4 regions of the Streptomyces sp. NBC_01261 genome follow, and region 4 is predicted to be linked to each of the others. Evidence: riboswitches for the same ligand, from Rfam matches in the RefSeq annotation. Region 4 holds a riboswitch; each other region holds the start of a gene.
What was found. A riboswitch is a leader RNA that binds a small molecule or an ion and turns the genes downstream of it on or off. The one in region 4 is predicted to bind cobalamin.
Positions count from the first base shown of each region.

Region 1: it holds a riboswitch for cobalamin, as region 4 does, so the genes downstream of both, OG226_RS18120 (ribonucleoside-diphosphate reductase subunit alpha) here and metE (5-methyltetrahydropteroyltriglutamate--homocysteine S-methyltransferase) in region 4, are expected to answer to the same signal.
Region 2: it holds a riboswitch for cobalamin, as region 4 does, so the genes downstream of both, OG226_RS37075 (cobalamin biosynthesis protein) here and metE (5-methyltetrahydropteroyltriglutamate--homocysteine S-methyltransferase) in region 4, are expected to answer to the same signal.
Region 3: it holds a riboswitch for cobalamin, as region 4 does, so the genes downstream of both, OG226_RS48025 (ABC transporter substrate-binding protein) here and metE (5-methyltetrahydropteroyltriglutamate--homocysteine S-methyltransferase) in region 4, are expected to answer to the same signal.

Region 1 covers NZ_CP108463.1:4,207,215-4,215,377, forward strand. The annotation lists gene OG226_RS18085 (extracellular solute-binding protein) at 1-110, opposite strand, end outside; gene OG226_RS18090 (GntR family transcriptional regulator) at 420-1,184, shown strand; gene OG226_RS18095 (carbon starvation CstA family protein) at 1,286-3,427, shown strand; gene OG226_RS18100 (YbdD/YjiX family protein) at 3,399-3,611, shown strand; gene OG226_RS18105 (DUF3311 domain-containing protein) at 3,738-4,001, shown strand; gene mctP (monocarboxylate uptake permease MctP) at 3,998-5,599, shown strand; gene OG226_RS18115 (GNAT family N-acetyltransferase) at 5,705-6,211, shown strand; cobalamin riboswitch at 6,264-6,387, shown strand; gene OG226_RS18120 (ribonucleoside-diphosphate reductase subunit alpha) at 6,512-8,163, shown strand, end outside.
Region 2 covers NZ_CP108463.1:8,307,077-8,315,239, forward strand. The annotation lists gene cobN (cobaltochelatase subunit CobN) at 1-3,348, opposite strand, end outside; gene OG226_RS37070 (cobyric acid synthase) at 3,345-4,856, opposite strand; gene OG226_RS37075 (cobalamin biosynthesis protein) at 4,853-5,794, opposite strand; cobalamin riboswitch at 5,893-6,035, opposite strand; gene OG226_RS37080 (hypothetical protein) at 6,171-6,392, opposite strand; gene OG226_RS37085 (inorganic phosphate transporter) at 6,427-7,689, opposite strand; gene OG226_RS37090 (lysozyme) at 7,800-8,163, opposite strand, start outside.
Region 3 covers NZ_CP108463.1:10,794,483-10,801,052, reverse strand. The annotation lists gene OG226_RS48040 (SDR family NAD(P)-dependent oxidoreductase) at 1-256, shown strand, start outside; gene OG226_RS48035 (ABC transporter ATP-binding protein) at 305-1,099, opposite strand; gene OG226_RS48030 (FecCD family ABC transporter permease) at 1,096-2,109, opposite strand; gene OG226_RS48025 (ABC transporter substrate-binding protein) at 2,106-3,167, opposite strand; cobalamin riboswitch at 3,222-3,434, opposite strand; gene OG226_RS48020 (universal stress protein) at 3,607-4,455, shown strand; gene OG226_RS48015 (SAM-dependent methyltransferase) at 4,532-5,335, shown strand; gene OG226_RS48010 (CbtA family protein) at 5,408-6,274, opposite strand; gene OG226_RS48005 (CbtB domain-containing protein) at 6,311-6,529, opposite strand.
Region 4 covers NZ_CP108463.1:2,720,009-2,728,171, forward strand. The annotation lists gene lysA (diaminopimelate decarboxylase) at 1-751, shown strand, start outside; gene OG226_RS11820 (methylmalonyl-CoA mutase subunit beta) at 867-2,672, shown strand; gene scpA (methylmalonyl-CoA mutase) at 2,672-4,861, shown strand; gene meaB (methylmalonyl Co-A mutase-associated GTPase MeaB) at 4,858-5,841, shown strand; cobalamin riboswitch at 5,957-6,179, shown strand; gene metE (5-methyltetrahydropteroyltriglutamate--homocysteine S-methyltransferase) at 6,318-8,163, shown strand, end outside.

The DNA of each region.
Region 1 (8,163 bases), 1.5 Mb from region 4:
TTGGCGTCGGCGCCGCTGTTCGAAGAGCTCTTGTCGTCGTTGCCCCCGCACGCCGCGATGGAGACCATCATGCCCGCGATACCGATCGCGGCTATCAGCTTGCGCTTCACGCCACCCTCCTCAGGGATGCCTGCCACACCTCCCGCCCAAGAGCCGGGACCTGAACCAATGGTGTAGACCAGTACCGGGAGCTTGGACCAGACCAGAGGGCCTGTCAAGGGTGCTCGAAACGGCCCTGACCAGCCGTTATGCGACCTACATATGCAGGAACCTTTAAGTAAGAAGGCAGCGAAAACAAAGGCGCCGGAGTACTCTCTTCCGCTAGACCACTTGGCGCTGTGGACTAGACCAAAAGAGACGGCGACGGTATACAGAGGGGATCACCAAGTGACCCTTGTCCGGAGCCCGGAAGGCGGAGCATGAGCACCGACGTCAGCAGTGCGGAGAACGAGGGTGGGGCCACCGTCCGCACCGCGCGTGTGCCGAAGTACTACCGCCTGAAGAAACACCTGCTCGACATGACGGAGACGCTGCCGCCCGGCACCCCCGTCCCGCCCGAGCGCACCCTGGCCGCGGAGTTCGACACCTCGCGCACCACCGTGCGCCAGGCACTTCAGGAACTGGTCGTCGAGGGCCGCCTGGAGCGCATCCAGGGCAAGGGCACGTTCGTCGCCAAGCCGAAGGTCTCCCAGGCCCTCCAACTCACCTCGTACACCGAGGACATGCGAGCCCAGGGCCTCGAACCGACCTCGCAGCTCCTCGACATCGGCTACATCACCGCCGACGACACCCTCGCCGACCTGCTCGACATCACCGCCGGCGGCCGGGTGCTGCGCATCGAGCGCCTGCGCATGGCCAACGCCGAACCGATGGCCATCGAGACGACCCACCTCAGCGCGAAGCGCTTCCCCGCCCTGCGCAGGTCGCTCGTCAAGTACACGTCCCTGTACACCGCGTTGGCCGAGGTCTACGACGTCCACCTCGCCGAGGCCGAGGAGACCATCGAGACCTCGCTGGCCACCCCGCGCGAGGCGGGCCTCCTCAGCACCGACGTCGGCCTCCCGATGCTGATGCTCTCCCGCCACTCCATCGACAAGGAGGGCAAGCCGGTGGAGTGGGTGCGCTCGGTGTACCGGGGGGACCGCTACAAGTTCGTGGCCCGCCTCAAGCGCCCGCAGGACTAGTTCGTGGCGAGACTCAAGCGCCCACAGAACTAGGGGACTTACGGAGTTACCCGGGTTGCTCTACGTTCCACCCGTCGTCGCATGGACGGGAGGGCAACCCGGTGCGTACCGCGAACGTCCGAACCATCGTCGTCTGGACCCTCGTCGCGCTCGTCGGCGCGGCGGGCTGGTCCGTGCTCGCGCTGGCGCGGGGCGAGAACGTGTCGGCCGCCTGGATGGTCGCCGCCGCGCTCGGCTCGTACGCCATCGCCTACCGCTTCTACGCGAAGTTCATCGCGTACCAGGTGCTCAAGGTCGACGGCACCCGGGCCACCCCGGCCGAACGCCTCGACAACGGCATCGACTACCACCCCACCGACCGCCGCGTCCTGCTCGGCCACCACTTTGCCGCGATCGCCGGCGCGGGCCCGCTGGTCGGACCCGTACTCGCCGCGCAGATGGGCTACCTGCCCGGCACGGTCTGGATCATCGCCGGGGTCATCTTCGCGGGCGCGGTCCAGGACATGGTGGTCCTGTTCTTCTCGACCCGGCGCGACGGCAGGTCACTCGGGCAGATGGCCCGCGAGGAGATCGGCCCGTTCGGCGGCGCCGCCGCGCTGGTCGCCACCTTCGCCATCATGATCATCCTGCTCGGCGTGCTGGCCCTGGTCGTCGTGAACGCGCTGGCCTCCTCCCCCTGGGGCACCTTCTCCATCGGCATGACCATCCCGATCGCCCTCCTGATGGGCTTCTATCTACGGGTACTTCGCCCCGGCCGCGTCTCCGAGGTCTCCCTGATCGGCGTGGCCCTGCTGCTGCTCGCCCTGGTCGCGGGCCGCTGGGTCGCCGAGTCGTCCTGGGCCGGCACCTTCACCCTCGCGCCCTCGACACTGGTGATCTGGCTGGTGGGCTACGGCTTCGTCGCCTCGGTCCTCCCCGTCTGGACCCTGCTCGCCCCGCGCGACTACCTCTCCACCTTCATGAAGATCGGCACCATCGGCCTGCTGGCGATCGGCGTCGTGGTCGCCCTGCCCGCCCTGAAGATGCCCGCCGTCACCGACTTCGCGAAGCACGGCAACGGCCCGGTCTTCGCCGGCTCCCTCTTCCCGTTCGTCTTCATCACGATCGCCTGCGGCGCCCTGTCCGGCTTCCACTCGCTCATCTCCAGCGGTACGACCCCGAAGATGATCCAGAAGGAAACCCAGATCCGCATGATCGGCTACGGCGCCATGCTGATGGAGTCGTCCGTCGCCGTCATGGCCCTGGTCGCCGCGAGCATCATCGACCCGGGTCTGTACTTCGCGATGAACGCCCCGGCCGGCGCGATCGGCACGACGGTGCAGAACGCCTCGCAGGTGGTGAGCAGTTGGGGCTATCACGTCTCCCCCGCCGACCTCGCGCAGGCCGCGAAGAACGTCGACGAGGCGAGCCTGCTGTCCCGCACCGGCGGGGCGCCCACCCTCGCGGTCGGTGTCTCGGAGATCTTCTCCAAGGTGAGCGGCGGGAGCCTGCGCGCCTTCTGGTACCACTTCGCGATCATGTTCGAGGCGCTGTTCATCCTGACCGCGCTGGACGCGGGCACCCGCGTGGGCCGGTTCATGCTCCAGGACATGCTCGGGAACGTCTACCGGCCTTTCAAGAACGTGAGTTGGCGGCCCGGCCTGGCCCTGACGAGCGCGATCGTGTGCGCGCTGTGGGGCTACTTCCTCTGGGTCGGCGTCCACGAACCCCTGGGCGGGATCAACCAGCTCTTCCCGATCTTCGGCATCGCCAACCAGCTTCTCGCGGCCGTCGCCCTCGCCGTCTGCACCACCCTCCTGGTGAAGTCCGGCCGCCTCAAGTGGGCCTGGATCACCGGGATTCCACTCGCCTGGGACGCGACGGTCACCCTGACCGCGAGCTGGCAGAAGGTGTTCTCCGGCGACCCGAAGGTCGGCTTCTTCAAGCAACGCTCGGTGTTCCAGGACGCGATGGACGCGGGCAAGGTCCTGCCGCCCGCCAAGTCGATGGACGACATGCGCACCGTGGTCACCAACTCCACGGTGGACGGGGTGCTTTCGGCCATTCTCGCGGTGCTCGTCGTGGTCGTGATCGCGGACGCCCTTCGCGTCTGCGTTCGACACATCCGCCGTCCCGCGCTCTCGACGCTGAGCGAGACGCCGTACGTCGAGTCGAACATCGTGGCACCGGCCGGGCTGATCCCGACCCGCGAGGAGAAGGAGGAGGTGGCACGCGATGCGGTCGGCGCCGATGCGGGCGGCTGACCGGCTGGTCCGTGGAGTGCGTTGGTACGTCCGGGAGTTGATGGACGAGTCGGCGTACGACCGCTACGTGGCGCACGTCCGACGGGACCACCCGAAGGCGGAGGTCCCCGGCCGCCGCGACTTCGAACGGATGCGGACGGACCGCCAGGAGGCCGACCCGCGCCAGGGTTTCCGCTGCTGCTGACACCGATGTCAGGCCTTCACAGAATCGACATGCCGATATGCGGACGAGGTCTTCCGTACGCGCGATGCCGTGACCTAGATTGCCTGCGCATTACACAGGCGATCATTGAGGTGACGGAGCCGCGACATGTCAGACGTACCCGAAGTTCCGCCCGAACCGGCACCACCGCTGGTGACACCGGCCCGCGTCGTCATCGCGGTCTGCCTCGTCGCGCCGTTCGTGGCGCTGCTCTGGGTCGGCTCCTACACCAAGATCGACCCCACGTTCATCGGCGTCCCGTTCTTCTACTGGTACCAGATGCTCTGGGTGCTGATCTCGACGGTGCTGACGATGACCGCCTACAAGCTGTGGCAGCGCGACCAGCGGACCCGCCATGGAGGTAACCGGTGAACGACGGCGTGAACGGCGTCGCTCTCGGCGTCTTCATCTTCTTCTTCCTGGCCGTCACGGTCCTGGGCTTCCTGGCCGCCCGCTGGCGCCGCGCCGACAACGAGCAGAGCCTCGACGAATGGGGCCTGGGCGGACGGTCGTTCGGCACCTGGGTCACCTGGTTCCTGCTCGGCGGCGACCTCTACACGGCTTACACGTTCGTGGCGGTCCCGGCGGCGGTCTACGCGGCGGGCGCGGCCGGCTTCTTCGCGGTGCCGTACACGATCCTCGTGTACCCCCTCATCTTCACGTTCCTGCCCCGCCTCTGGTCGGTGTCGCACAAGCACGGATACGTGACGACCTCGGACTTCGTGCGCGGGCGCTTCGGCTCCAAGGGGCTGTCCCTGGCCGTGGCGGTCACCGGCATCCTCGCGACGATGCCGTACATCGCGCTCCAACTGGTCGGCATCCAGGCCGTGTTGGACGTCATGGGGGTGGGCGGCAGCGCGAACTCCAACTGGTTCGTGAAGGACCTGCCGCTGCTGATCGCGTTCGCGGTGCTGGCCGCGTACACCTACTCGTCCGGCCTCCGCGCGCCCGCCCTGATCGCGTTCGTGAAGGACGGGCTGATCTACATCGTGATCACGGTGGCGATCATCTACATCCCGATCAAGCTCGGCGGCTTCGACGACATCTTCAGCGCGGCGGGCGCCAAGTTCAAGGCGGCCGGGGCGGGCGGACTCGTCCCCGCACCGGCGGGCCAATGGACGTACGCCACACTGGCGTTGGGCTCGGCACTGGCCCTGTTCATGTACCCCCACTCGATCACCGCGACGCTCTCCTCCAAGAGCCGCAACGTGATCCGCCGCAACACCACGATCCTGCCCCTGTATTCACTGATGCTGGGCCTGCTCGCGCTGCTCGGCTTCATGGCGATCGCGGCCGGAGTCAAGGTCACCAACGGTCAGTTGGCGATCCCCCAGCTGTTCGAGAACATGTTCCCGGACTGGTTCGCGGGCGTGGCCTTCGCGGCGATCGGCATCGGAGCGCTCGTGCCCGCGGCGATCATGTCCATCGCGGCGGCGAACCTCTTCACCCGCAACATCTACAAGGACTTCATCAAGCCGGACGCGACCCCGGCCCAGGAGACCAAGGTCTCCAAGATCGTCTCGCTCCTGGTGAAGGTGGGCGCCCTGGCCTTCGTCCTGACGATGGACAAGACGGTCGCCATCAACTTCCAGCTCCTGGGCGGCATCTGGATCCTCCAGACCTTCCCGTCCCTGGTGGGCGGCCTCTTCACCCGCTGGCCGCACCGCTGGGCCCTCCTCACCGGCTGGGCGGTCGGCATGATCTACGGCACCCTCGCGGCCTACGGCGTGGCCTCCCCGACCCAGGACCACTTCGGCGGCTCGTCCAAGGAGATCCCCGGCATCGGCGAGATCGGCTACATCGGCCTGACGGCATTCGTCATGAACGTGGTCGTCACGGTGGTCCTCACCTTCGCCCTGAAGGCGTTCAAGGCCCCCGAGGGCGAGGACGAGACAAGCCCCGGCGACTACACGGCGGACGCGGGCGACCCGGGAGTGAAGGAGGAGCTCCCCGTGATCGCCGGTCACTGACTCCACCCAAGGGGCGCGGGAACTGCGCGACCAGCCACGACGAACCCGCAGCGGGCCACCGGGAGCACCCCCTCGGCGGCCCGCTGTTCGTACACACTGACCCACATGGACATCCTCATCCGCCGAGCGGTCCCCACCGAATACGAAGACCTCGGCAACATCACGGCGCAGGCCTACCTACAGGACGGCCTCCTCGACTACGGCGACGACGACCCCTACCTCCCCGTGCTGAAGGACGTGGCAAGCCGAGCCGCAGCCGCCGAGGTCCTCGTCGCCGTGGAGGGCGACCACCTCCTGGGCGGAGTCACCTTCGTCCCCGGCCCCGGCCCCGTGGCCGACATAGCGCGACCCGGCGAGACAGAGATCCGCGCACTGGCGATCGCCGGCGTCGCCCGCGGCCGAGGCGCCGGCGACGCCCTCGTCCGCGCCTGCATCGACCGCGCCCGAGCCACCGAGGGCTGCACGGCCGTAGTCCTGTCGACCCAGAGCTCCATGCACGCGGCCCACCGCATCTACGAACGCCTGGGTTTCGTCCGCACCCCCGACCGCGACTGGAACCCCGTGCCACACCTGGACGATCTCACTCTGCTCACCTACAAGCTGACACTCTGAAACCACCGCGACACAACATCTGGTGGTGACGTGACAGGCGAGCACAAGATGTATGCTCATGCTCGCTGTCGCCGCAGGGGAATCCGGTGCGAATCCGGAACTGTCCCGCAACGGTGTACTTGCGTGCATATGCACGCCTGGCCAGTCCGAGGACCTGCCGACGGCGCGCGTCCGGCCACCCGGCCGGGCGCATGACGTCCGGGCCTCGTGGAGTGGGCCGGTGGACGCGACGCCCCGTGCGCTCGTGTACTGCCGCCTGCCCTCGGCGAGGCCCCGTGCCGAGCGAGGGAGAGCCCCACCGTGACCATCGCGCCAGCAGAGCCGGCATCAGCGACCCAGGTGAACGAGGCGATCGTAGCGACCGCGACCGGACCCGGAACCGACGTTCCCGGAACGGCTGTTCAGGGCGCCGACGGCCCCGGTACCGCGATCCTGCGGACCCTGACCGAGCTGACCGCCGACCTCCCCGACGCCGACCCGGGCCGGGTCGCCGCCGCCACGTTGCGCGGCCGGTCCGCGCACGCGGACGTGGCGGAACTGCGCGAGCTGGCCACGGAGGCGGCCGCCGGCCTCATCTCCGAGGACCCGGTCTACTCCCGGCTGGCCGCCCGGCTGCTGACGATCAGCATCGCCGCCGAGGCCGCCTCCCAGGGCGTCACGACGTTCACCGAGTCCGTCGTCGTGGGCCGGCGCGAGGGCCTCATCGCCGACCGCACCGCCGAGTTCGCGACGCTGCACGCGGCCCGCCTCGACGCGCTGATCGCCGCCTCCTTCGACGAGGGCGCCGACGACCGCTTCGGCTACTTCGGCCTGCGCACCCTGTACAGCCGCTACCTCCTGCGGCACCCGATCACCCGCAAGGTCATCGAGACCCCCCAGCACTTCATGCTGCGCGTGGCCGCCGGTCTCGCCGAGGACGACTCGACCCGCGCCCTGGACGAAGTGGCCGCGCTCTACCGCCTGATGAGCCGCCTGGACTACCTCCCGTCCTCCCCCACGCTCTTCAACTCCGGCACCCGGCACCCCCAGATGTCGTCCTGCTACCTCCTCGACTCCCCGCTGGACGAGCTGGACTCCATCTACGACCGCTACCACCAGGTCGCCCGCCTCTCGAAGCACGCCGGCGGCATCGGGCTGTCGTACTCCCGCATCCGCAGCCGGGGTTCGCTGATCCGCGGCACGAACGGGCACTCCAACGGCATCGTCCCGTTCCTGAAGACGCTGGACGCCTCGGTCGCCGCGGTGAACCAGGGCGGCCGGCGCAAGGGTGCCGCCGCGGTGTACCTGGAGACCTGGCACTCCGACATCGAGGAGTTCCTGGAGCTGCGGGACAACACCGGTGAGGACGCCCGCCGTACGCACAACCTGAACCTCGCGCACTGGATCCCGGACGAGTTCATGCGCCGGGTGAACGCGAACGGCGACTGGTCGCTGTTCTCCCCCGCCGACGTGCCCGAGCTGGTCGACCTGTGGGGCGCCGAGTTCGACGCCGCGTACCGCAAGGCCGAGGCGCAAGGACTCGCCAAGAAGACCATCCCGGCCCGTGACCTCTACGGCCGCATGATGCGCACCCTCGCGCAGACCGGCAACGGCTGGATGACCTTCAAGGACGCGGCCAACCGCACCGCCAACCAGACGGCCGAGCCGGGCCACACGGTCCACTCCTCCAACCTCTGCACGGAGATCCTGGAGGTCACGGACGACGGTGAGACGGCGGTCTGCAACCTGGGTTCGGTGAACCTCGGCGCGTTCGTGGTCGGCGACGACATCGACTGGGAGCGCCTGGACGAGACGGTCCGCACGGCCGTCACCTTCCTGGACCGCGTGGTCGACATCAACTTCTACCCGACCGAGCAGGCGGGCCGTTCCAACGCCCGCTGGCGCCCGGTCGGCCTGGGCGCGATGGGCCTCCAGGACGTCTTCTTCAAACTCCGCGTCCCCTTCGACTCCCC
Region 2 (8,163 bases), 5.6 Mb from region 4:
CATCGCCGCCATCCAGCGGGGGTTGACGACACGGGCGCGGAAGACGCGGTGCGTCTCCTCGCCCAGCGTGCGGGTCTTCACCTGGTCCGGGGTGGCCGAGTCGCCGACGTAGGCCTCGGGAGAGGTGCCGGTCAGGTGGCGGACCATGGCGACCATGCCGCCGTGGTACTGGAAGTAGTCGTCGGCGTCGACGAGATCGTGCTCGCGGGTGTCAACGTTCTTGGCCGCCACGGCAATGCGCCTGAACGCGGTCTCCATGTCCCCGCGCGCCGCCCGCCCGTCGAGCCCGCGCCCGTAGGCGTATCCGCCCCACACCGCGTACACCTCGGCCAGGTCGGCGTCCGAACGCCAGTTGCGCGCGTCGATCAGCGGCAGCAACCCCGCCCCGTACGCCCCCGGCTTGGAGCCGAAGATGCGGGCCGTGGCCCGGCGTCGGTCGCCGTGCTCGGCGGTGTCCTCGTCGGCGTGCTTGCGGACGTAGTTGGACTCGGGCGGCTCCTCCAGCTCGGCCACCGCCCGCACCGCGTCGTCGATCAGTCCGACGACGTGCGGGAACGCGTCCCGGAAGAAGCCGGAGATGCGCACCGTGACGTCGATGCGCGGCCGGCCCAGCTCCGTGACGGGCACGATCTCGAAGCCGGTCACCCGGCGCGAGGCGTCGTCCCAGACGGGACGGCAGCCCAGCAGCGCGAGGATCTCGGCGATGTCGTCGCCCTGGGTGCGCATCGCCGACGTACCCCAGACCGTGAGGCCGACGGACGTGGGGAACTCGCCGTTGTCCTGGAGGTAGCGCTGCACGAGCGAGTCGGCCAACGCCTGCCCGACCTCCCAACTCAGCCTGGACGGAATGGCCTTGGGGTCGACCGAGTAGAAGTTCCGGCCGGTCGGCAGGACGTTGACCAGACCGCGGGTAGGGGAGCCCGAGGGGCCCGCCGGGACGTAACCGCCGTCGAGCGCCAGCAGGATGTGGTCGATCTCGTCGGTGGTACGGGCCAGCCGGGGGACCACCTCGTCGCAGGCGAACTCCAACACCGCCACGGCGTCCGGGAGTTCGGCGCCGATGACGGCACGGACGAGCGCCGGGACCGCCGTGACCTCCCACTCCTGCGACTCCATGCCCTCGGCGAACCGGCGGCACAGCTGCTCCAGCAGATCGATCGCGTCGGCGGCGGAACGGGCCGGCCCGTCGACCAGCTCGGTCAGCTCCACCGGCACCTTCACCGGCGCACCGGGCTCGGCCAGCAACTCCTTCTCGACCAGGCCGAAGTGCTCGGCCAGCGCGGCCCGCAGACCCGGCAGCGCGTTCGCCTGCCCGCCCCACACCTGCGAGGCGCGCAGCACGGCGAGCACGAGGTTCACACGGGCCTCGCCGACCGGCCCGCCACCCAGGATGTGCAGCCCGTCGCGGATCTGCACGTCCTTGATCTCGCACAGATAGCCGTCGATGTGCATCACGAACTCGTCGAACGCCGCGTCGTCCGGCTGGTCGTCCACATGCAGGTCGTGGTGCAGCTCGGCCGCCTTCACCAGCGTCCAGATCTGCGCGCGCACGGCCGGCGCCTTCGTCGGGTCCAGGTCGGACACGAGGGCGTACTCGTCGAGGAGTTGCTCCAGCTTCGCCAGGTCGCCGTAGGTGTCGGCACGCGCCATCGGCGGCACCAGGTGGTCGACGACCGTGGCGTGACCGCGCCGCTTGGCCTGCGTCCCCTCGCCGGGGTCGTTGACGATGAACGGGTAGATCAGCGGGAGTTCGCCGAGTACGGCATCCGGCGCGCAGCCGCTGCTGAGCCCAAGTCCCTTGCCGGGCAGCCATTCCATGGTGCCGTGCTTGCCCATGTGGATGATCGCGTCGGCGCCGAAGCTGTTGTCCAGCCACCGGTACGCGGCCATGTAGTGGTGCGACGGCGGCATGTCGGGGTCGTGGTAGATCGCGATCGGGTTCTCCCCGAAGCCGCGCGGCGGCTGGATCATCACGACGACGTTCCCGAACTGCAGGGAGGCGAGCACGATGTCGTCGCCGTCGACGTAGAGGTTGCCGGGCGGCTCGCCCCACGCGTCCAACATGCCCTGCCTGAGGTCCGGTTCGAGCTTGTCGAACCACGCCTGGTAGTCGGCGAGCGGCACGCGCGCGGGAGCGGCGGCCAGTTGTTCCTCGGTGAGCCATTCGACGTCGTGGCCACCGGCGTTGATGAGTCGGTGGATCAACTCGTCCCCGTTGTCCGGGTGTTCGTCGACCCCGTACCCGGCGTCCCGCAACGCGTCCAGCACCCGGATCGCCGAGGCGGGCGTGTCCAGGCCGACCGCGTTGCCGACCCGCGAGTGCTTCGTCGGATAGGCGGTGAAGACGACCGCGAGCTTCTTCTCCGCGTTCGGCTTGTGCTTCAACTTCGCGTGCCGTACGGCGATTCCGGCGACGCGGGCGGCCCGCTCGGGGTCGGCGACGTAGACCGGGACGTCGTCCGGGCCCTCCTCCTTGAAGGAGAACGGGACGGTGATGAGCCGTCCGTCGAACTCCGGGATCGCGACCTGCATCGCGGCGTCCATGGGGGAGAGGGCGGCGGCGGACCCCTCCCAGGTCGCCCTGGACGACGTAAGGCAAAGTCCTTGCAGCACAGGGACGTTGAGGTCGGCGAGTGCGCCGATGTCCCACGCCTCCTCGTCGCCGCCGGCCGAGGCCTGCGAGGCGTGCGTACCGCCGGCGGCGAGGACGGTGGCGATGAGTGCGTCGGCCTTGCCGAGGATCTCGTACAGCCCGGAGTCGGCGCCGCGCAGCGAACCGCAGTACACGGCAAGGGCGTTGGCGCCCTTCGCCTCGATCTGGTCGCACAGGGTGTCCACGAAGGCGGTGTTGCCGCTGAGGTGATGCGCCCGGTAGAAGAGGACACCGACCGTCGGCCGGCCCTCGACGAAGGCACGCTCGCCGTGGACGCCGAACTCGGCCGTCTTCTGCGGCTCCTCGAAGCCCTCGCCCGTGAGCAGCACGGTGTCCGAGAGGAACCGGGCGAGTTCGGCGAGGTTCTCCGGTCCGCCCTCGACGAGATACCTGAGCGCCTCGGCGACCACACCCGCCGGTACCGACGACTCGGCCATCAACTCCGCGTCGGGGACGGTCTCCCCGCCCAGCAGCACGGTCGGAATCCCGGACGCCTTCAGCGCGGCGAGTCCGTCCTCCCAGGCGCGCTTGCCGCCGAGCAGTCGTACGACGGCGACGTCCGCGCCCGCGACGAGCGCGGGCAACTCGGCCGCCACGTCCACCCGGTTCGGGTTGCCGATCCGGTACCCGGCGCCGGAGGCCCGGGCCGCCAGCAGATCCGTGTCGGCGGTCGACAACAACAACACTGTGCTCATGCGGGCGCTCCCGGTGGAATGAAAGGCAGTCCTTGCGGCGCGCCGGACTCGATGAGTCGCCAGAGCGCGTCCGTGTCCGCGTGCTGTTCGATGAGGTCGCCGAGCCGGTCGAGCTGCTCCTCGCGCAGCGCGGCGAACGAGGTGTCGGGCGCCGGTACGAACCGGCGGCCCGCGGCGGCGGCCACCTCGCGCAGAAACGCCCGCCGGAACCCGTCCGACTCCAGCGAGCCGTGCCAGTGGGTACCCCAGGTCTGACCGACCCGGCACCCGTCCAAGAAGGGTTCTCCGCCGGTGAGTCGGGCGATTCCGTGGTGGATCTCGTACCCCTCGACCGGCTCGCCGAGGGCTTCGCCCACCGGCCGGGTGAGGATCTTCTCGCGCGCGAACCGCACACGCAGCGGCAGCACTCCGAGCCCGTCGACCGACCCCTGCCGGCTCTCGACCTCGTCGTCGATGTGCTCGCCGAGGATCTGGAAGCCGCCGCAGATACCGAGAGTCGGCCGCTGCTCGGCGGCCCGGCGGACGAGGGCGTCCGCGAGGCCGCGCTCCCGCAGCCACTCCAGCGCCTTCACCGTCCCCCGGGTCCCCGGGATCACGACGAGATCCGCGTCGGACAGCTCCTCGGGCCGGTCCACGAACCGCACCACGACGCCCGGTTCGGCGGCCAGCGCGTCCACGTCGGTGAAGTTGGACATGAGCGGGATCGCGCAGACGGCGACCCGCAGCACGTCCTCGCCCACCGGCGGCGCGGTGTTCGACTCGCGCACGGTGCCGCGCAACGAGATGCGCAGCCCGTCCTCCTCGTCGATCCCGAGCCCGTGCCGGAACGGCAGCACGCCGTACGTCCGCCGCCCGGTGAGGCCGTGCAGCATCTCCAACCCCGGTTCCAGCAGCGACACATCGCCGCGGAACTTGTTGACGAGGAACCCGGCGACGAACGCCTGGTCCTCGGGGCTCAGCAGCGCGACGGTTCCGAAGAAGGAGGCGAAGACGCCCCCGCGGTCGATGTCGCCGACGACGAGAACGGGCAGCCCCGCATTGCGCGCGATGCCCATGTTCACGATGTCGGTCCGCCGCAGATTGATCTCGGCAGGACTGCCGGCCCCCTCACAGATCACCGCGTCATACGTGCCCCGCAACTCGGCGAGACAGTCCAACACGGTCCCGAGCAGGGCCTCTTGCCGCCCGCCGTGATAGCCGCGGGCACTCATCTCGCCAACAGGCTTGCCCATCAGCACGACTTGGCTGGTGCGGTCGCTGCCCGGCTTCAGCAGCACGGGATTCATCAGCGCGGTCGGCTCGATCCGGCAGGCCTGCGCCTGCATGGCCTGCGCCCGCCCGATCTCGGCACCCTCGCGCGTCACGAACGAGTTCAGGGACATGTTCTGCGCCTTGAACGGCGCCACCTTCACGCCCTGCCGCACCAGCCAGCGGCAGATCCCGGCGGTCACGACACTCTTGCCGGCGTCCGAGGTGGTCCCGGCCACCAACAGCCCGCCGCCGCTCATGACGTCCGTCCCTTCACCAGCAGCCGCCCGGCGACACTGACCCCGAGCGCGAGCAGACCGACGCGCCGGGACAGCCGTACGGCACGCGCGATGTCCGGTACGGCGACGGCGCGTCCGTCGCCGTTGAGCACCGGCCGGTGCTCGACCCGGCCGCCGTAGGAGAGCGTCCCGCCGAGGCGCACGCCGAGGGCTCCCGCGAAGGAGGCCTCCACGGGGCCGGCGTTGGGGCTCGGGTGTTTGCGGGCGTCGGTGCGCCAGGCGCGGGCGGCACCGCGCGGGTCGCCGCCCGCGACGGTCGCGAGGGCGGCGGTGAGGCGGGCGCCCGGCCAGCCGGCCACGTCGTCGAGGCGGGCCGAAGCCCAGCCGTAGCGGCGGTACTTGGCCGACCTGTGGCCGACCATCGCGTCGAGGGTGTTCACCGCCCGGAAGCCGAGCAGGCCCGGGACGCCCGCGATGCCGCCCCAGACCAGGGCGCCGACGACCGCGTCGGAGGTGTTCTCGGCGACGGACTCGACGACGGCCCGGGCGATCCCGTCGGCGTCGAGGGACTGCGGGTCCCGCCCGCAGAGGTGGGGGAGCCGGGCCCGCGCACCGTCGATGTCACCGGCCTCCAGCGCCCGCCCGATGACTCCGGCCTCGCGCGCGAGGGAGGTCCCGCCGACGACGGCCCAGGTGGCGGCGGCGGTGAGGGCGGCAGAGGCCGTACGGGACGGTCGTAGGGCCGAAGTGGCCGCGGCGGCGAGGGTGATGGTGCCACCGACGCACACGGCGGTGTGCACGGCGCCCCAGCCCCGGTGGTCGCGCCACAGCACCTGTTCCACGGCGCCCGCGGCACGGCCGAAGGCGGCGACCGGATGCCCGCGGCGGGGATCGCCGAGCAGGTGGTCGCCGAGGAGGCCGGCGGCGGCGCCGTACGCGAAGACGCGATCGGCACGCATCGGGTCAGCCGATCGCTGGATCGGACACTGTGCGGGTACGGGACCTCGAACGACAGCCGAGCATGGCGGTATGTCCTCACTCAGGGTGTCCACGCCCTGGTTCGACGAGACCGGCGGTGAGAGTTCCTGGCTCCCGGGGGTGTCTACCCCGGTGACAGTGGCGGGACCGCGCCGGACTCGCACCGGCTTCCTCTTCTGCCGCCGTATATGGCTCCGGCAGTCCACCATGCTGTTGGAAGGGCCGTCAACTTACTGTTGACCTGCGGGGACGGAGTGTGCGGATGCCCACACGCGACGGGTCGGAGGGGTCACGCGGACGTGGGGTGCGGGACGACGATCCGTCCCGCACCCCACGCTCGGTCCAACTGGCGGCCGGTCAGGCCACGATCAGATAGATCCCATAGGCCACCGCCGCCGCGCAGGCCGCGAAGCAGGCGTACGCGCCGGTCAGGGCGAGGGGCGCGGAGTCGCCCTGGGCGGTGGCGCGTTCGCGGCGGGAGAGGCCGACGATGCCGAGGGTGAAGACGGCCACCAGGGAGACGGTGGCGACGAGGCTGACGCCGAAGACGGAGCCGAGGGCTGCCCAGTCGATATGCATGCTGATTCGTTCCTTCGTGTCCGGGGCGCGGGGCTCAGACGGCGGCGGCCGGCGGTGTCGCCGGGTCGGACCGCACGATGGGGGCCGGGTTCACGGGCGGCGAGGGGATCGTGGCCGTGAGGCCTTCGGAGAGGGCGACCGACGGGGGCGGCGGGGTCACGGCGGCGATCGCGGTGGTGATCACGCCGGCCGGTTCGTCGATCTCGTTGACGTTCGAGGCGTCGACGACCTGGCGGCGGGAGAGCAGCCAGATGCCGGCGCTGGAGGCGACCAGGAAGACGGCCACCAGCGCGGTGCCCCAGTCGCCGAGGTCGGTCACGGACTCGGCGAGCGCGCCGACCAGCGCGGCGGCCGGCAGGGTCAGACCCCAGGCGACGAACATCCGGGTCGCGGTCGACCAGCGGACGACACCGCCCTTGCGGCCGAGGCCCGCGCCCATCACCGAGCCGGAGACGGCGTGCGTGGTGGAGAGGGAGAAGCCGATGTGCGAGGAGGCCAGGATGACCGCGGCGGCGCTGGTCTGGGCGGCGAAGCCCTGCTGCGGCCGGAGGTCGGTCAGGCCCTTGCCCATGGTGCGGATGATGCGCCAGCCGCCGATGTAGGTGCCCATCGCGATGGCGAGGCCCGCGGAGAGGATGACCCAGGTGGGCGGGTCCGAGTCGGGGGCGATGGAACCGCCGGCGATCAGGGCCAGGGTGATGATGCCCATCGTCTTCTGCGCGTCGTTCGTGCCGTGGGCCAGCGAGACCAGCCCGGCGGAGGCGATCTGGCCGGCGCGGAACCCCTTGTCGGCGGCCTTGCCCCCGGAGTTGCGGCTCAGGGCGTAGGAGAAGCGGGTGGCGAGCAGCGCCGCGATGCCCGCGACGATCGGGGCGGCGACCGCCGGGAGCAGGACCTTGGTGACCAGGACGTCGCCGTGGACCGCGCCGGTGCCGGCCGAGGCGATGGTGGCGCCGATCAGACCGCCCATCAGGGCGTGCGAGGAACTGGACGGCAGGCCGACGAGCCAGGTCACCAGGTTCCAGAGGATCGCGCCGACAAGGGCGGCGAAGATGACCTCGGGACGGATGCCGCTCTCGTCGACGAGACCCTTGGAGATCGTGTTGGCGACCTCCACGGAGAGAAAAGCGCCCACCAGGTTGAGGGTGGCCGACATGGCCACCGCGACCTTGGGCTTGAGCGCACCGGTCGAGATGGTGGTGGCCATCGCGTTGGCGGTGTCGTGGAAACCGTTCGTAAAATCGAACGCGAGTGCGGTGATTACCACAATCGCGAGGATCAGCGAGAAGTTTTCCATTTACCCAGACAATCGTTCGAGGTCATCGGCGCGTTGACCGTAGGCAATCTGGATGAACGGAAGATGAACTGAGGGGGTCTCTGTGGTGGCCGGATTGCCTGGTGAATCACTCAGTAGCCCCGGGCGAACTTCCGCAGTTGGCTCACCGTCCCGTTGAAGAGATTCTGGTCACCCGGCAGGCTCCCGCTGTTGTCGTACTGCCAGAAGGTCCAGTACGACCATCCGGCGGGCAGCGAGCCCGCGTCCGCCGCGTTGTGGCGGGCGATCCACAGCGCGTGTGTCGAGGCCAGGGAGCTGTTGTCGCCCGTGCAGGTCTTCCACCACAGGGTGGTGGTGTAGATCACCGGGCGGCGGCCGGTCTCCCGGTTCACCTCGGCGCTGAAGGCCTTGATCCAGTTGACCATCGCGGTCTTGCTCAGGCCGTAGCAGCCGTGCTCCTTGTCGTACGGGTTGTATTCGATGTCCAGCGCGGGC
Region 3 (6,570 bases), 8.1 Mb from region 4:
CCGCTCCCAGGCCGAGGCCTGGTCCCCGCACGGCGTCACCTGCAACACCCTGGTCCCGGGTTTCGTGATGACCCCGCTCAACGAACGCCTGTCCTCCAACCCGGAGATGGTGACGGCCCTGGCCGCCCGCACCCTGATCGGCCGCAACGGCCTGGCCGAGGACTTCGCGGGCGCGACGGTGTTCCTGGCGAGCCGCGCCTCCGCTTACGTCACCGGACAGTCGGTCTTCGTGGACGGCGGATTCTCCGTCCACTAGCCCGACACCGTCTGCACCTCGGCCAGTTGCAGAAGAGGTCGCCCGCCGCTACGACGCCCCGCTCCCCCGCCGCAGGAAACGGATCACCGGATGCCCCGGGTCATGGCCCACCTCGGCCTTGACCCCGTAGACGTCCTTGATGAGGGCCGGGGTGAGGACCTCGGTCGGGGTGCCCTCGGCCACCGTGCGGCCGGTGTTGAGGACGAGCAGGCGGTCGCAGTACATCGCGGCGAGGTTGAGGTCGTGGAGGGCGATCACGGTGGTGACCGGGAGATCGGCGATCAGGTCCAGCAGGTCCAACTGGTGCTGGATGTCGAGGTGGTTGGTCGGTTCGTCCAACAGGAGTTCGCGGGGTTCCTGGGCCAACGCGCGGGCGATCTGGGCGCGTTGGCGTTCGCCGCCGGAGAGGGTGTGCCACGACTGGGCGGCCCGGTCGGTGAGGCCGGTGCGTTCGAGGGCCTCGGTGACGGCGTGGGCGTCTGCGGCCGACGCCGGTGACCAGGCGCGGCGGTGCGGGATGCGGCCGAGGGCGACGACCTCGCGGACGGTCAACTCGGTCTGGGTGTGGGTGTGCTGCTCGACGGTCGCGATACGGCGGGCGGTTGCGCGGCGCCCGATCTCGGGCAGCGGGTGCCCGTCCAGCGTGACGACTCCGGTGGAGGTCGGGAGGACTCCGGCCAGTAGACGCAACAGGGTTGATTTTCCTGACCCGTTGGGGCCGAGGAGGCCGACGGTCTCGCCTGGGTGCAGGGCGAGCGTGACGCCGTCGACGATGAGTTGACCGTCGGCGCGGCGGGCCACCCGGTCCGCGTGCAGGCCGGTGTCCGGCGCGGGGCTGCTCATGTCTTCCTCCGGCCCCGGTGCAGGACAATCACGAACGCCGGTACGCCGATCAGTGACGTCACCACGCCCACCGGCACCTCCTGAGGATCGACGACGGTACGGGCGAGGGTGTCCACCCACACCAGGAAGACGGCTCCGGTCAGCGCGGTGATCGGCAGCAGTCGTACATGCCCGGAACCGGTCAGCGCGCGGGTGACATGCGGCAGGACCAGGCCGACGAAGCCGATCGCCCCCGCGCAGCTGACCAGGACGGCGGTGAGCAACGCCGTGGCGCACAGCAGGATCAGCCGGGCGCGGGCGACGTTCACGCCGAGGCCCGCGGCTGCCTCCTCACCGAAGGCGAACGCGTCCAACGTGGTGGCATGGCCCAGGCAGACGACCAGCACGAGCGCCAACGCGCCCGCGCACAGCAGCACTTGGCCCCAGTCCGCGCCGGAGAGCGAGCCGAGCAGCCAGAACAGCACGCCCCTGGTCGTCTCGGCGTCCGCCGACGTCAGCACCGTGAACGACGTGAGCGCGGAGAAGAGTTGCATGGCGGCCACGCCGGACAGCACCACCCGGTCCATGCTCGCGCCGAGGCTGTGGCTCAGCAGCATCACCAGCCCGAAGGAGAGCAGCGCGCCGACGAAGGCCCCCGCCGACAGCGACACGGCCCCGCCGCCCACCCCGAGCACGACCACAGCGACCGCCCCCGTGGACGCCCCGGACGAGACGCCGAGCACGAACGGGTCTGCCAGCGGATTGCGCAGCAGGGACTGCATGACCGCGCCGCACAGCGCGAGCCCGGCGCCGCAGACGGCGGCGAGCAGCGTGCGGGGCATACGCAGGTCCCAGACGATGCCGTCCCGCAGCGGGGCGAGCGCGCTCTCGCCGCCACCGAGGTGGGATGCGACGGACGCCCAGACGTCGGCCGTGGAGATGTCGGCGGGTCCGATGGTCACCGCGAAGGCCACGGAGACCAGCAGCGCGACCAGCCCGCCACCCGTCAACAGCAGGGTGCGGACGGTCACTTGGCGAGTCCGAAGTCGCGCAGGCCGGCGGCGACCTGCTCGATCCCTTCGACGGTGCGGATGGAGGGGTTCATCGCCTGGCCGCTGAGCAGGATGTACCGCTTCTTCTTGACGGCGGTGAGGTTGCGGGTGGCCGCGTTGCTCTCCAGGAAGTGGATCTTCGCCTTGGCGGTCTCGGCGGTCTGCGACTTCCGGGTCAGGTCGCCGAGGACGATGACGTCGGGATCGCGGTCGGCGACGGTCTCCCAGTTGATCTGGGGCCACTCGTCATGGGTATCGGAGAAGGCGTTCTTCGCACCGACGGTGCGGGTGATGGCGCCGGGGGCGCCGCAGCAGCCCGCCAGGTAGGGCGACTGGGCGTTGGCGAACCAGTACATGAGGGAGGTGTCGGAGGCGTCGAGGCCGGTGGTGGCCTTGGTCACCCGCGCCTTCAGCTGGGCCACGAGCCTGTCGCCACGCTCCTGCACGCCCATCGCGCGGGACAGGTCGCGTATCTCGCCGTAGACGCTGTCGAGCGTGAGCGGTGTGCTGCGCGAACCGTCGCCGCCGCTGTCGTTGTCCTTGCCCGCGCAGTCGGACGGCGAGACGTACGTCTGCACGCCCAGCTTCTCGAACTGTTCGCGGGTCGCGACTCCGCCCTTGCCGAGCGTCGAGACGAAGGAGGCGGTGACGAAGTCGGGTTCGGCGTCGAGGACCTTCTCGAAGGAGGGCGCGTTGTCGGCGAGACGCGGCACGGTCGCGTTGGCCTTCGTCAGGCCCTTGAGGACCGGGTCGGTCCAGGTTGCGGTGCCGGCGATGCGGTCGGCGAGGCCGAGGGAGAGCAGGATCTCGGTGGTGCCCTGGTTGAGGGAGACGACCCGCTCGGGGGCCGACTTCAACGTGACCTTGTGCCCGCAGTCGGTGAGCGTGAGCGGGAAGCCCGCGGCGGACTTCTGCGTCTCGCCGTCGGCACTGTCGCCGTCGGATCCGCCGCACGCGGTGAGCAGCAGGGCGGGCGCGACGAGGAGGACCGCGGTACGGCGGCGCAGCGGGACGGGGGCGGTACGGATCACGGGCATGCCTTGCCTGTCGGGGCTCGAACGCGGAGCCTGGCCTACGAACTCCCCCTCGCCGAGGGCGAGAAGGCGCCAGCAGGTCTTCGGACTCGGGTTCGTCCGGACGGGGCGCCTTCCCGGCGCGTCACGCACCGGCTCCTTCGGCCGGCCCGCGTCGCCCCAGTGGCGTCGATTGCCCCGCCCGTCCCCCTCACCGCTGCGCGTCAGTTCCGGATTCCCACCGGATTCCCTGGCCTCGGTTGTGGCACGACTGGCCCGCACAACGTATCAAGATCGGCGGTCGGCTCCCGCTGCGGGGTGCGGCACGGAGGTGCCCCTGAACCACTGCCGCTCTGTACCGCTACCGCAGGACTTTCCCCCGGTTCCGTCCGACCCCTGTGCGGCACGCTCCGCGCGGCGGATCGTAGAGGCCCCGACCCGCTCGCACGGAGGTCCAACGACCATGGCCCAACTGATCGTTGTCGGTGTCGACGGTTCCGCGGACAGTCGCACAGCCGCCGACTGGGCAGCTACGGAAGCCGAGTTGCGTGGACTCACCCTGCGGGTCGTCCACGTCTCGACACTCCCCGACGAGCAACTCCTCACTACCTGGCCCTACTTCCGCGAGCCCTCTCCCGACGCCCTCGTCACGGCACTCGCGAAGGACCACCCCGAACTCCGGGCCGAGGTGGTCGCCCTCACCGGAGAGGTCGTGCCGGAGCTGCTCCCGCTGACCGCCGAGGCAGACCGCACGGTCCTCGGGCTGCGCGGTACGGGCGGTTTCGCGGGCCTGGCCCTCGGTTCCGTGGCCCACGCGGTCGCCGAGCGCTCCGAGCGGCCGGTGGTGCTGGTGCCGAGCGGGTCCGTCCACAGCCGCCGCGGGCGGTCACCGTACGGCGTGACGCTGGGCGTCGACGGCGGCGAACTGCCCGGCGCCGTAGTCGACTTCGCCTTCGACGCCGCCTGTCGGCGTGACACCGGCCTGCACGTCGTCCACGCCTGGCGGTTGCCCTCGCCCGCCGAGCACTGGATGCCGTACGCACCGCCGGAGAAGGACCGAGGCCGCTGGGAGGACCAGGAGGCCCAACGCCTCTCGGACGCACTGCGGCCCTGGCGGGAGAAGTATCCGCACGTGGGTGTCTACGAGGATCTCCGCCTCCAGAGCCCGGCGGCCGCCCTGGTCCAGGCGTCGGTCCCGGCTTCGGCGGAACTGCTGGTGATCGGCCGCGCGAGCACGACACTCGGGCCCATCCTGCACGCCGTACTGGAACACACCGCGTGCCCGGTGGCCGTAGTCCCGCACCGCACCTGAGAACAGCTCCGCCCGTTACACTCGCGGACCTGAACTCACCTCGCGACACAGGCTGTTGGGCAACAGGAGAACCGAAGTGACGGACGCGGGATTCAGCGCGGACGACGTGGACACCGGCAAACCCCAGTCGGCCCGCATGTACGACTACTTCCTGGGCGGCAAGGACAACCATCCCGTCGACTGGGAAGCCGCCGAGCAGGTCATCTCCTTGTTCCCCGCCGTCAGGCAGATGGCGCGGGTGAACCGCGATTTCATGCACCGGGCCTCGCGGCTGTCGGCCGAGCGGGGAATCAGCCAGTTCCTGGACATCGGCACCGGAATACCCACCCGCCCGAACCTTCACCAGGTGGTCCAGGCGATCAACCCCCGTGCCCGCGTGGTCTACGCGGACAACGACCCGATCGTCCTCAGGCACGCCGAGGCGCTTCTGCACAGCACACCGGAGGGCAGCACCGCCTACATCCAGGCCGACGTGCGCGAGCCGGGAAAGATCCTCGCGGCGGCCAGGAAACAGCTGGACTTCGAGCAGCCGATCGCCCTGTCCCTGATGGCCCTCCTGCACCTGGTGGCGGACGAGGACGATCCCCATCGCATCGTGGGTGAACTGCTCGGCTCCCTGACGTCCGGGAGCTACTTGACCCTGTCCCACGCGACGGGGGACTTCGATCCGGAGACCTGGGAGCGCGTCGTGGAGGTCTACCGCAAGGGCGGCACACCCGCCCAGGTACGGTCACGGGCCGAATTCACCAGCTTCTTCAGGGGACTTGAGCTTGTCGCCCCCGGCATAGAACTCGCCGCGCGCTGGCACCCCGAGCCCGGAGCACAACCCAGCGAGACCGACCAGATCCCCCTGTACGTCGGGGTCGCCCGCACACCGTGAGGAACGGACCGAGCGCGGTGATCGCATCGATCACCGCGCTCGCCGTAGAAGTCGAAGAGGTGGAAGCAGCCGTTACGCCGGGACGGGGTCGGGCTCCTGGGAGGGTGCGGTGGCGTCCGGGCGCGCGGGGTTGAGGAGGCGTTCGGCGAGGGGGGCGAAGATCAGGCCGAGGGCCGTCCAGAGGATGAGCTGCGCGGCGACCGAGTAGAAGCGGAAGGTGAAGAGCACGTCTGCGGGGAAGCCCGGGTAGACGATGGTGCCCTTGTCGTCCTTCAGCGGCAGTGGTGTCTCGGTGGCCTGGTTGCCGAAGTTGGCCTTGTTGTACGAGAGATGGCCCAGCTGCGGCAGGAGCAGCATGACGATCCCGATCGCGACGACGAACGCGGCGCCGGCGAGGAGGGTCGCGTTCCAGTTGCCGAAGCGGGCCTGGAGGTGCTTGCCGAGGTAGACGGCTCCCGCGAGGAAGGCGACGGAGCACACCACCATGATCAGGTACAGGGCGCTGCGCTGCTGGATGGTCTCTTCGTGGCCGATCGCGGGCGGGTTGGCCGGGTACTTCAGGAACGGCACCAGGTACATGCCGAGGAATCCGCCGCCGGCGACGAGAAGCGCCAGGTTGCGCGGCCGCAGACCGCCGGTACGGCCCAGGCAGACGGCGTAGGCGACGGCGAAAAGGGCGCCCATCGCCATGCCGAAGAGGATCATGCCGGCGCCGATGCCGACGTTGGCCTGGATGGTGCGGCTGAAGAGTTCATGTTCGTGGCCATCGACGGGCAGGCCGGCCGCCTTGTCCAGGGCGTTCTGGGCGGCGTCACGACCGCTCTCGTAGTCGATGGCCTTGGCGATCTGTGGCTCGGCGAAGATGCGCGCGAACACGAAGGCGAGCAGGCCCGCGACCGCGCCGGCGAGTATGCCGCGCAGTATGAGCTTCTTTTCCATGTCGAGTTGTCCGTACGTCCAGGTGCCGGCGGAGGGTCAGTGGCAGGGGAAGCCGAGGAAGTGGCGGGCGTCGTGGACGAACTCGTGGACGTGCATGTCGTTGCCGAACACCGACACGGCGCCCTGGTCGACACCGACGAAGTAGTAGATGGCCAGGGCGATCAGCGCGGTGCCGACCAGCCAGACGATCGACTTCGAGACCGGCAGGACAACCGGCGTGGACACCGGACGGGTGGTGGAAATGCTGCTGCTCAAGGTGAGCCCTCCTTCGGGATCGTGCGTCCCTTGCGTGTACG
Region 4 (8,163 bases):
TTCCGCGCAGCACGCGGTGACCCGCATCCTCGACCAGCCGCACCTCGAACTCGTGGGCCTGCACTGCCACATCGGCTCGCAGATCGCGACCACGAAGCCGTACGTCGCCGCGGTTCGGCGCATGGTCGGCCTGTTGGCCCGTATCCGCGACCAACACGGCGTCACACTCCCGCAGTTGGACATCGGCGGCGGGCACGCCATCGCCTACCGCCCCGGCGAGGAACGCCTCGACATCCCGGTCCTCGCGGGCCGGGTCCGCGCCGAGCTGGAGGACGGCTGCGCCCGCGCGGGGCTGCCCATACCCCGGCTCATCCTCGAACCGGGCCGGGCGATCGTCGGCCCCGCCGGGGTCTCCGTGTACCGGGTCCTGGCCGTGAAGCGCACCGGCGACCGCACGTTCGTCGCGGTCGACGGCGGCATGAGCGACAACCCGCGGCCCGCGCTCTACGGCGTGCGCTACGCACCCCGGCTCATCGGCCGCCCCGCGACCGCGCCGCCCCGCCCGGTCACCGTCGTGGGCCGGCACTGCGAGGCGGGCGACATCCTCGCGGACGAGGTGGCGCTCCCCGGCGACGTACGCCCCGGCGACCTGCTCGCCGTACCGGCGGCGGGCGCGTACCACCTGTCCATGGCGTCCGGTTACAACCTCGTCGGCCGCCCGCCGGTCGTCGCGGTGTCCGACGGCATCGCGCGCGTGCTCGTCCGGCGTGAGTCGCTGGACGACATGAACCGCAGGGACATCGGGCTGTAGCCCCTGGCCGGGAGGGCGGGACGGAGCCGGGGAACTGGTCTAGACCGCGCGGAGAGGTTAAGGTCACAGCCACGTCCTCTGCTGCTCACCTGCACCTTTGCCCTAGCATCCGAGCATGACGGTCCTGCCCGACGACGGGCTCTCGCTGGCCGCCGAGTTCCCTGACGCGACGCATGAGCAGTGGCAACGCCTGGTGGAAGGCGTACTGCGCAAGTCGGGCAGGGAAGTCTCGGGCGCCGCAGCGGAAGACGCCCTGTCCACCTCGCTGGAGGACGGACTCCGTGCCCGTCCCCTGTACACCGCCGACGACTCCGCACCCGAGCCCGGCCTCCCCGGTTTCGCCCCCTTCGTCCGGGGTGGCCGCGCCGAGGGCAACACCCTCGGCGGCTGGGACGTACGCCAGCAGCACACGACCGGCGACAACGCCGCGGTCCTCGGCGACCTGGAGAACGGCGTCACCTCGCTGTGGCTGGTCACGGGCGAGCGCGGCATCCCGGTCGCGTCGCTCGGCGCCACCCTCGACGGCGTCTATCTCGACCTGGCGCCCGTCGCGCTCGACGCGGGAAGCGAAGTCGAGCCCGCGGCAGCCGAGTTGCTACGGCTGTACGAGGAGCGGGGCGTCGCGCCGGAAGCCGCCCGCGGCACCCTCGGCGCCGACCCGCTGGGCTTCGCGGCCCGCACCGGGAACGAGGGCTTCCCCTTCGCACCCGTCGCCGTGCTCGCCCGGCGCTGCGCCGAGGAGTACCCGGGGCTGCGCGCGCTGACCGTGGACGCGCTGCCGTACCACGGGGCCGGCGGTTCGGCGGCGCAGGAGCTGGGCGCCTCGCTGGCGACCGGTGTCGCCTATCTGCGCGAGCTGACCGAGGCGGGCCTGAGCGTCGAACAGGCCGTGGGACAGCTGGAGTTCCGGTACGCGGCGACGGCCGACCAGTTCCTGACGATCGCCAAGTTGCGCGCGGCGCGCAGGCTCTGGGCGCGGGTGACCGAGGTGTGCGGGGTGCCGGGCGGGCAGGTGCAGCACGCGGTGACCTCGCCGGTGATGATGTCCCGCCGCGATCCGTGGGTGAACATGCTGCGCACGACGGTCGCGACGCTGGCCGCCGGGGTGGGCGGCGCCGAGTCCGTCACCGTGCTGCCCTTCGACCACGCGCTCGGAATGCCGGACGCGTTCGCGCGCCGGATCGCCCGCAACACCTCCACGATCCTGGTCGAGGAGTCGCATCTGTCCCGGGTGATCGACCCGGCGGGCGGCTCCTGGTACGTGGAGCGCCTCACGGACGAACTGGCCCACGCGGGCTGGGAGTTCTTCCAGCACATCGAGCAACAGGGCGGCCAGGCGGCCGTGTTGCGCTCGGGCAGCCTCCGCGAGGACCTCGCCACGACCTGGGCGGCCCGCAGCGCGAAGCTCGCCAAGCGCCGCGAACCGATCACCGGCGTCAGCGAGTTCCCGAACCTCGCCGAACGCCTCCCGGAGCGCGCCCCCGGCCGCACGGCCCCGTCCGGCGGCCTGCCGCGCGTGCGCCGGGACGAGGCCTACGAAGCACTGCGCGCCCGCTCCGACGCCCACCTCGCGGCGACCGGCTCCCGGCCGCGGATCTTCCTGGCCGCGCTCGGCCCGGCCGCCGCGCACACCGCCCGGCTCTCCTTCGCGTCGAACCTGTTCCAGGCGGGCGGCATCGAGCCCGTCACCGGGGGCGAGTTCGCGGACAGCGGGGCCACCGAGGCCTGCCTGTGCTCCAGCGACGCGCTGTACGAGGAGCAAGCGGCCCAGGCCGCCGGGGAGTTGAGGTCGGCCGGAGCCGGGCACGTGTTCCTCGCGGGCCGCCCCGGGCAGTACTCCGGTGTCGACGCCTACGTCTTCGCGGGCTGCGACGCCGTAGCCGTTCTGTCCGCCACCCTCGACCGCATGGGAGTGTCCTGATGGCAGCGAGCGGGCGCATCCCCGACTTCACCGGGATCGAGCTGGGGACCCCGGCCGCCGAGGCCGGCCCCGACGAGTGGCGCGACACCGTCAAGAAGGCGGCGGGCGGGGACGACCTGCTCTGGGAGACCCCGGAGGGCATCGCGGTCAAACCCCTGTACACGGGGCAGGACCTGGAGGGCCTGGACTTCCTGGCCACCTATCCGGGTATCGCGCCGTATCTGCGCGGCCCGTACCCGACGATGTACGTCAACCAGCCCTGGACGATCCGGCAGTACGCGGGTTTCTCCACGGCCGAGGAGTCCAACGCCTTCTACCGCCGCAACCTCGCGGCCGGGCAGAAGGGCCTGTCGGTCGCCTTCGACCTGCCCACGCACCGGGGTTACGACAGCGACCACCCGCGCGTGACCGGTGACGTCGGCATGGCGGGCGTGGCGATCGACTCGATCTACGACATGCGCCAGCTCTTCGACGGCATCCCGCTGGACAAGATGACCGTGTCGATGACGATGAACGGCGCGGTACTGCCCGTGCTCGCCCTCTACATCGTGGCGGCGGAGGAACAGGGCGTACCGCCCGAGAAGTTGGCCGGGACCATCCAGAACGACATCCTCAAGGAGTTCATGGTCCGCAACACCTACATCTATCCGCCGAAGCCGTCGATGCGGATCATCTCCGACATCTTCGCGTACACCTCGCGGCGGATGCCCCGCTACAACTCCATCTCCATCTCCGGCTACCACATCCAAGAGGCGGGCGCGACGGCCGACTTGGAGCTGGCGTACACCCTCGCCGACGGGGTCGAGTACATCCGGGCGGGCCGGGCGGCGGGGATGGACGTGGACGCGTTCGCGCCCCGGCTCTCCTTCTTCTGGGCGATCGGCATGAACTTCTTCATGGAGATCGCCAAGATGCGCGCGGCCCGCCTCCTCTGGGCCAAGCTGGTCAGGCAGTTCGACCCGCGGAACGCCAAGTCCCTCTCCCTGCGCACCCATTCACAGACCTCGGGCTGGTCGCTGACCGCGCAGGACGTCTTCAACAACGTCACGCGGACCTGCGTAGAAGCCATGGCGGCGACACAGGGCCACACCCAGTCGCTGCACACCAACGCCCTGGACGAGGCCCTCGCGCTGCCCACCGACTTCTCGGCGCGCATCGCCCGCAACACCCAGCTCCTCATCCAGCAGGAGTCCGGCACGACCCGGGTGATCGACCCGTGGGGCGGCAGCGCGTACGTCGAGAAGCTGACCTACGACCTCGCGCGCCGCGCCTGGCAGCACATCGAGGAGGTCGAGGCGGCGGGCGGCATGGCCAAGGCCATCGACGCGGGCATCCCGAAACTCCGCATCGAGGAGGCCGCGGCCCGCACCCAGGCCCGCATCGACTCCGGCCGCCAGCCGGTCATCGGCGTCAACAAGTACCGCGTGGAGACCGACGAGGAGATCGACGTCCTCAAGGTCGACAACTCCTCCGTCCGCACCCAACAGATCGAGAAACTACGGCGGTTGCGCGCCGAGCGCGACGAACAGGCCACCCAGGACGCCCTGCACGCGCTGACCCGCGCGGCGGACGAGGGCACGGGAAACCTCCTGGAGCTGGCGGTGAACGCGGCCCGCGCGAAGGCGACGGTCGGCGAGATCTCCGACGCGCTGGAGAAGGTGTACGGGCGGCACGCGAGCCAGATCCGTACGATCGCCGGTGTGTACCGCACCGAAGCCGGCGACTCCCCGTCCGTCGAGCGAACCCGCACCCTGGTCGGCTCCTTCGAGGAGGCCGAGGGCCGTCGCCCCCGCATCCTGGTCGCCAAGATGGGCCAGGACGGCCACGACCGCGGCCAGAAGGTGATCGCCACCGCCTTCGCCGACCTCGGTTTCGACGTCGACGTCGGCCCGCTGTTCCAGACCCCGGGCGAGGTGGCCCGCCAGGCCGTCGAGGCGGACGTGCACATCGTCGGGGTGTCCTCGCTCGCCGCCGGACACCTCACCCTCGTACCGGCGTTGAAGGAGTCCCTCGCCGAGGAGGGCCGCGAGGACATCATGATCGTGGTGGGCGGGGTGATCCCGCCCCAGGACGTACCCACCCTCCTGGAGATGGGCGCGGCGGCCGTGTTCCCGCCCGGGACGGTGATCCCGGACGCGGCCTACGACCTCGTGGAACGCCTGGCCGCCGACCTCGGGCACACCCTGTGATCGAGGTCGACACCTATGTGAAGGGCGTACTCGACGGCAAGCGGGCCCTGGTGGCCCGCGCCATCACCCTCGTCGAGTCGACCAGGCCCCAACACCGGGTCATGGCCCAGGAGTTGCTGACCGAACTCCTCCCGCACAGCGGCCGGGCCCGCCGGATCGGCATCAGCGGCGTACCGGGCGTCGGCAAGTCGACGTTCATCGACGCGTTCGGCACACTGCTGACCTCGCAGGGCTTCCGGGTCGCGGTGCTGGCCGTGGACCCGTCGTCGACCCGCACGGGCGGCTCGATCCTCGGCGACAAGACCCGCATGGAACGCCTGGCCGTGGACCCGGCGGCCTTCGTCCGCCCCTCCCCCACCGCCGGCACGTTGGGCGGCGTGGCGAAGGCCACCCGCGAGTCCATCGTGGTGATGGAGGCGGCGGGCTACGACGTCGTCCTCGTCGAGACGGTAGGCGTGGGCCAGTCGGAGACGGCGGTCGCCAACATGGTCGACTCCTTCCTCCTCCTGACCCTGGCCCGCACCGGCGACCAGTTGCAGGGCATCAAGAAGGGCGTCCTGGAGCTGGCGGACGTCATCGCCGTCAACAAGGCGGACGGCCCGCACGAGCGCGACGCGAAGAGCGCGGCACGTGAACTGGCAGGCGCACTACGGCTGATGCATCCCGCCGACGCCGCCTGGACCCCGCCGGTACTGACCTGCAGCGCACGCGAGGGAACAGGCCTGGACACGGTCTGGGAACGCCTGGAGCAACACCGCTCCCTGCTGGACTCCACGGGCCGCCTCGCCGCGAAGCGCGGCGAGCAACAGGTGGACTGGACCTGGACGATGGTCCGAGAAGAACTCCTGGGCCGCCTCCACTCGGATCCGACGGTACGCGCGCTGGCTCCGGACCTCGAACGCCAGGTACGCGAGGGCGAGTTGACGGCAACACTGGCGGCAGACCAAATCCTGCGAGCCTTCGGGACCCCGCCCAACTGACCACACCCTGTTTTTCGGGGCGCGGGGCTGTATCGATTCGCGGCTCCGCCGCGTGGGCGCGACCAGCCCCCACCAGGCCCGCACCCAAAAATCGACGCACCCACCCCAAACCCTTTAGGCTGGCCGCGCAGCTGGTTCGCCCCGTCAGCCAGACGGACGCGTCGCAAGAGGGAACCCGGTGAGATTCCGGGACTGCCCCGCAGCGGTAAGCGGGAACGACCGCCGTCATACGCACTGGGCCCACACAGGACCTGGGAAGCGACGGCCAGTAGGTGACCTCCGGTTCACAGGAGGCCGTGCCCGCGAGTCCGAAGACCTGCCACCTGCCCGCACGCGAAGCATTCGCGCGCGGAATCCCGGTGACCTCGTGGGCGGGTCGGCGTACACACGGGCGGTCACCATCCCCCGGTCTACGAACCTTCGCGCTCACGTCCCGACACCGGGATCCAGGGAGATATCTCGCGAAGGAGATTTCCGTGACATCGAAGTCCGCAGCCGCGGCAGCACGGGCCACCGTCTACGGCTACCCCCGCCAGGGCAGGGGCCGAGAACTCAAGAAGGCCATCGAGGGCTACTGGAAGGGCCGCGTCGACGCCGACGCCCTCCGGGCCACCGCAGCCGAACTGCGCCGCACGAACTGGCAGCAACTGACGGACGCCGGCATCCACGAGATCCCGACCGGCGACTTCTCGTACTACGACCACGTCCTCGACACCACCGTCATGGTCGGCGCCGTCCCCGAACGCCACCGCGCCGCCGTCGAACTCGACGCGCTGGACGGCTACTTCGCGATGGCGCGCGGCACACAGGACGTGGCGCCGCTGGAGATGACGAAGTGGTTCGACACCAACTACCACTACCTCGTGCCCGAGTTGGGCCCGGACACCGTCTTCACCACCGACTCCACCAAGCAGGTGGCGGAGTTGAAGGAGGCCCTCGCCCTGGGCCTGACCGCCCGCCCCGTCCTCGTCGGCCCCATCACCTACCTGCTGCTCGCCAAGCCCGCGCCCGGGGTGGCCACGGACTTCGATCCGCTGACCCTCCTGGACCGGCTGCTGCCCGTGTACGCCGAGGTCCTCGCCGACCTCCGTGCGGCGGGCGCGGAATGGGTGCAGCTCGACGAACCCGCCCTCGTCCAGGACCGTACCCCGGCCGAACTGAGCGCCACCATGCACGCCTACCGCGACCTCGGGGGCCGCACCGACCGGCCGAAGCTCCTGATCGCCTCGTACTTCGACCGGCTCGGCGAGGCCCTGCTCGTCCTCGCGAAGGCGCCGGTGGAGGGCCTCGCGCTCGACTTCACCGAGGCCGCCGCCGCCAACCTGGACGACCTCGCCTCCGTAGGCGGACTGCCCGGCAAGCGCCTGATCGCGGGCGTGGTCAACGGCCGTAACGTCTGGGTCAACGACCTCACCAAGTCCCTCGCCACCCTGGGCACGTTGCTCGGTCTGGCCGACCGGGTCGACGTGGCCGCCTCCTGCTCGCTGCTCCATGTGCCGCTCGACGCGGCCGCCGAGCGGGACATCGAGCCGCAGATCCTGCGCTGGCTCGCGTTCGCACGGCAGAAGACGGCCGAGATCGTCACGCTCGCCAAGGGACTGGCCCAGGGCACCGACACGATCACCGCCGAACTCGCCGCCAACCGCGCCGACTTGGCCTCCCGCGCCGGTTCGGCGCTCACCAGCGATCCCGCCGTACGGTCCCGGGCCGCCGCGGTCACGGACGCCGACGGCCGCCGCTCCCAGCCGTACGACGAGCGGACGTCGGCGCAGCGCGCTCATCTCGGGCTGCCACCGCTGCCGACGACCACGATCGGTTCGTTCCCGCAGACCGCCGAACTGCGCACCGCGCGGGCCGACCTGAGGGCGCGGCGGATCGACACGACCGGTTACGAAGAGCGGATCAGGACCGAGATCCAGGAGGTGATCTCATTCCAGGAGAAGACCGGCCTGGACGTCCTCGTGCACGGCGAGCCCGAACGCAACGACATGGTCCAGTACTTCGCCGAGCAGCTGACGGGCTACCTCGCCACGCAGCACGGCTGGGTCCAGTCGTACGGCACCCGTTACGTGCGGCCGCCGATCCTGGCCGGCGACATCTCCCGCCCCGAACCGATGACGGTGCGCTGGACGACGTACGCCCAGTCGCTCACCTCGCGCCCGGTCAAGGGGATGCTCACCGGACCGGTCACCATGCTCGCCTGGTCCTTCGTCCGCGACGACCAGCCGCTCGGCGACACCGCCCGGCAGGTCGCCCTCGCCCTGCGCGACGAGGTCAACGACCTTGAGGCGGCCGGGACTTCGGTCATCCAGGTCGACGAAC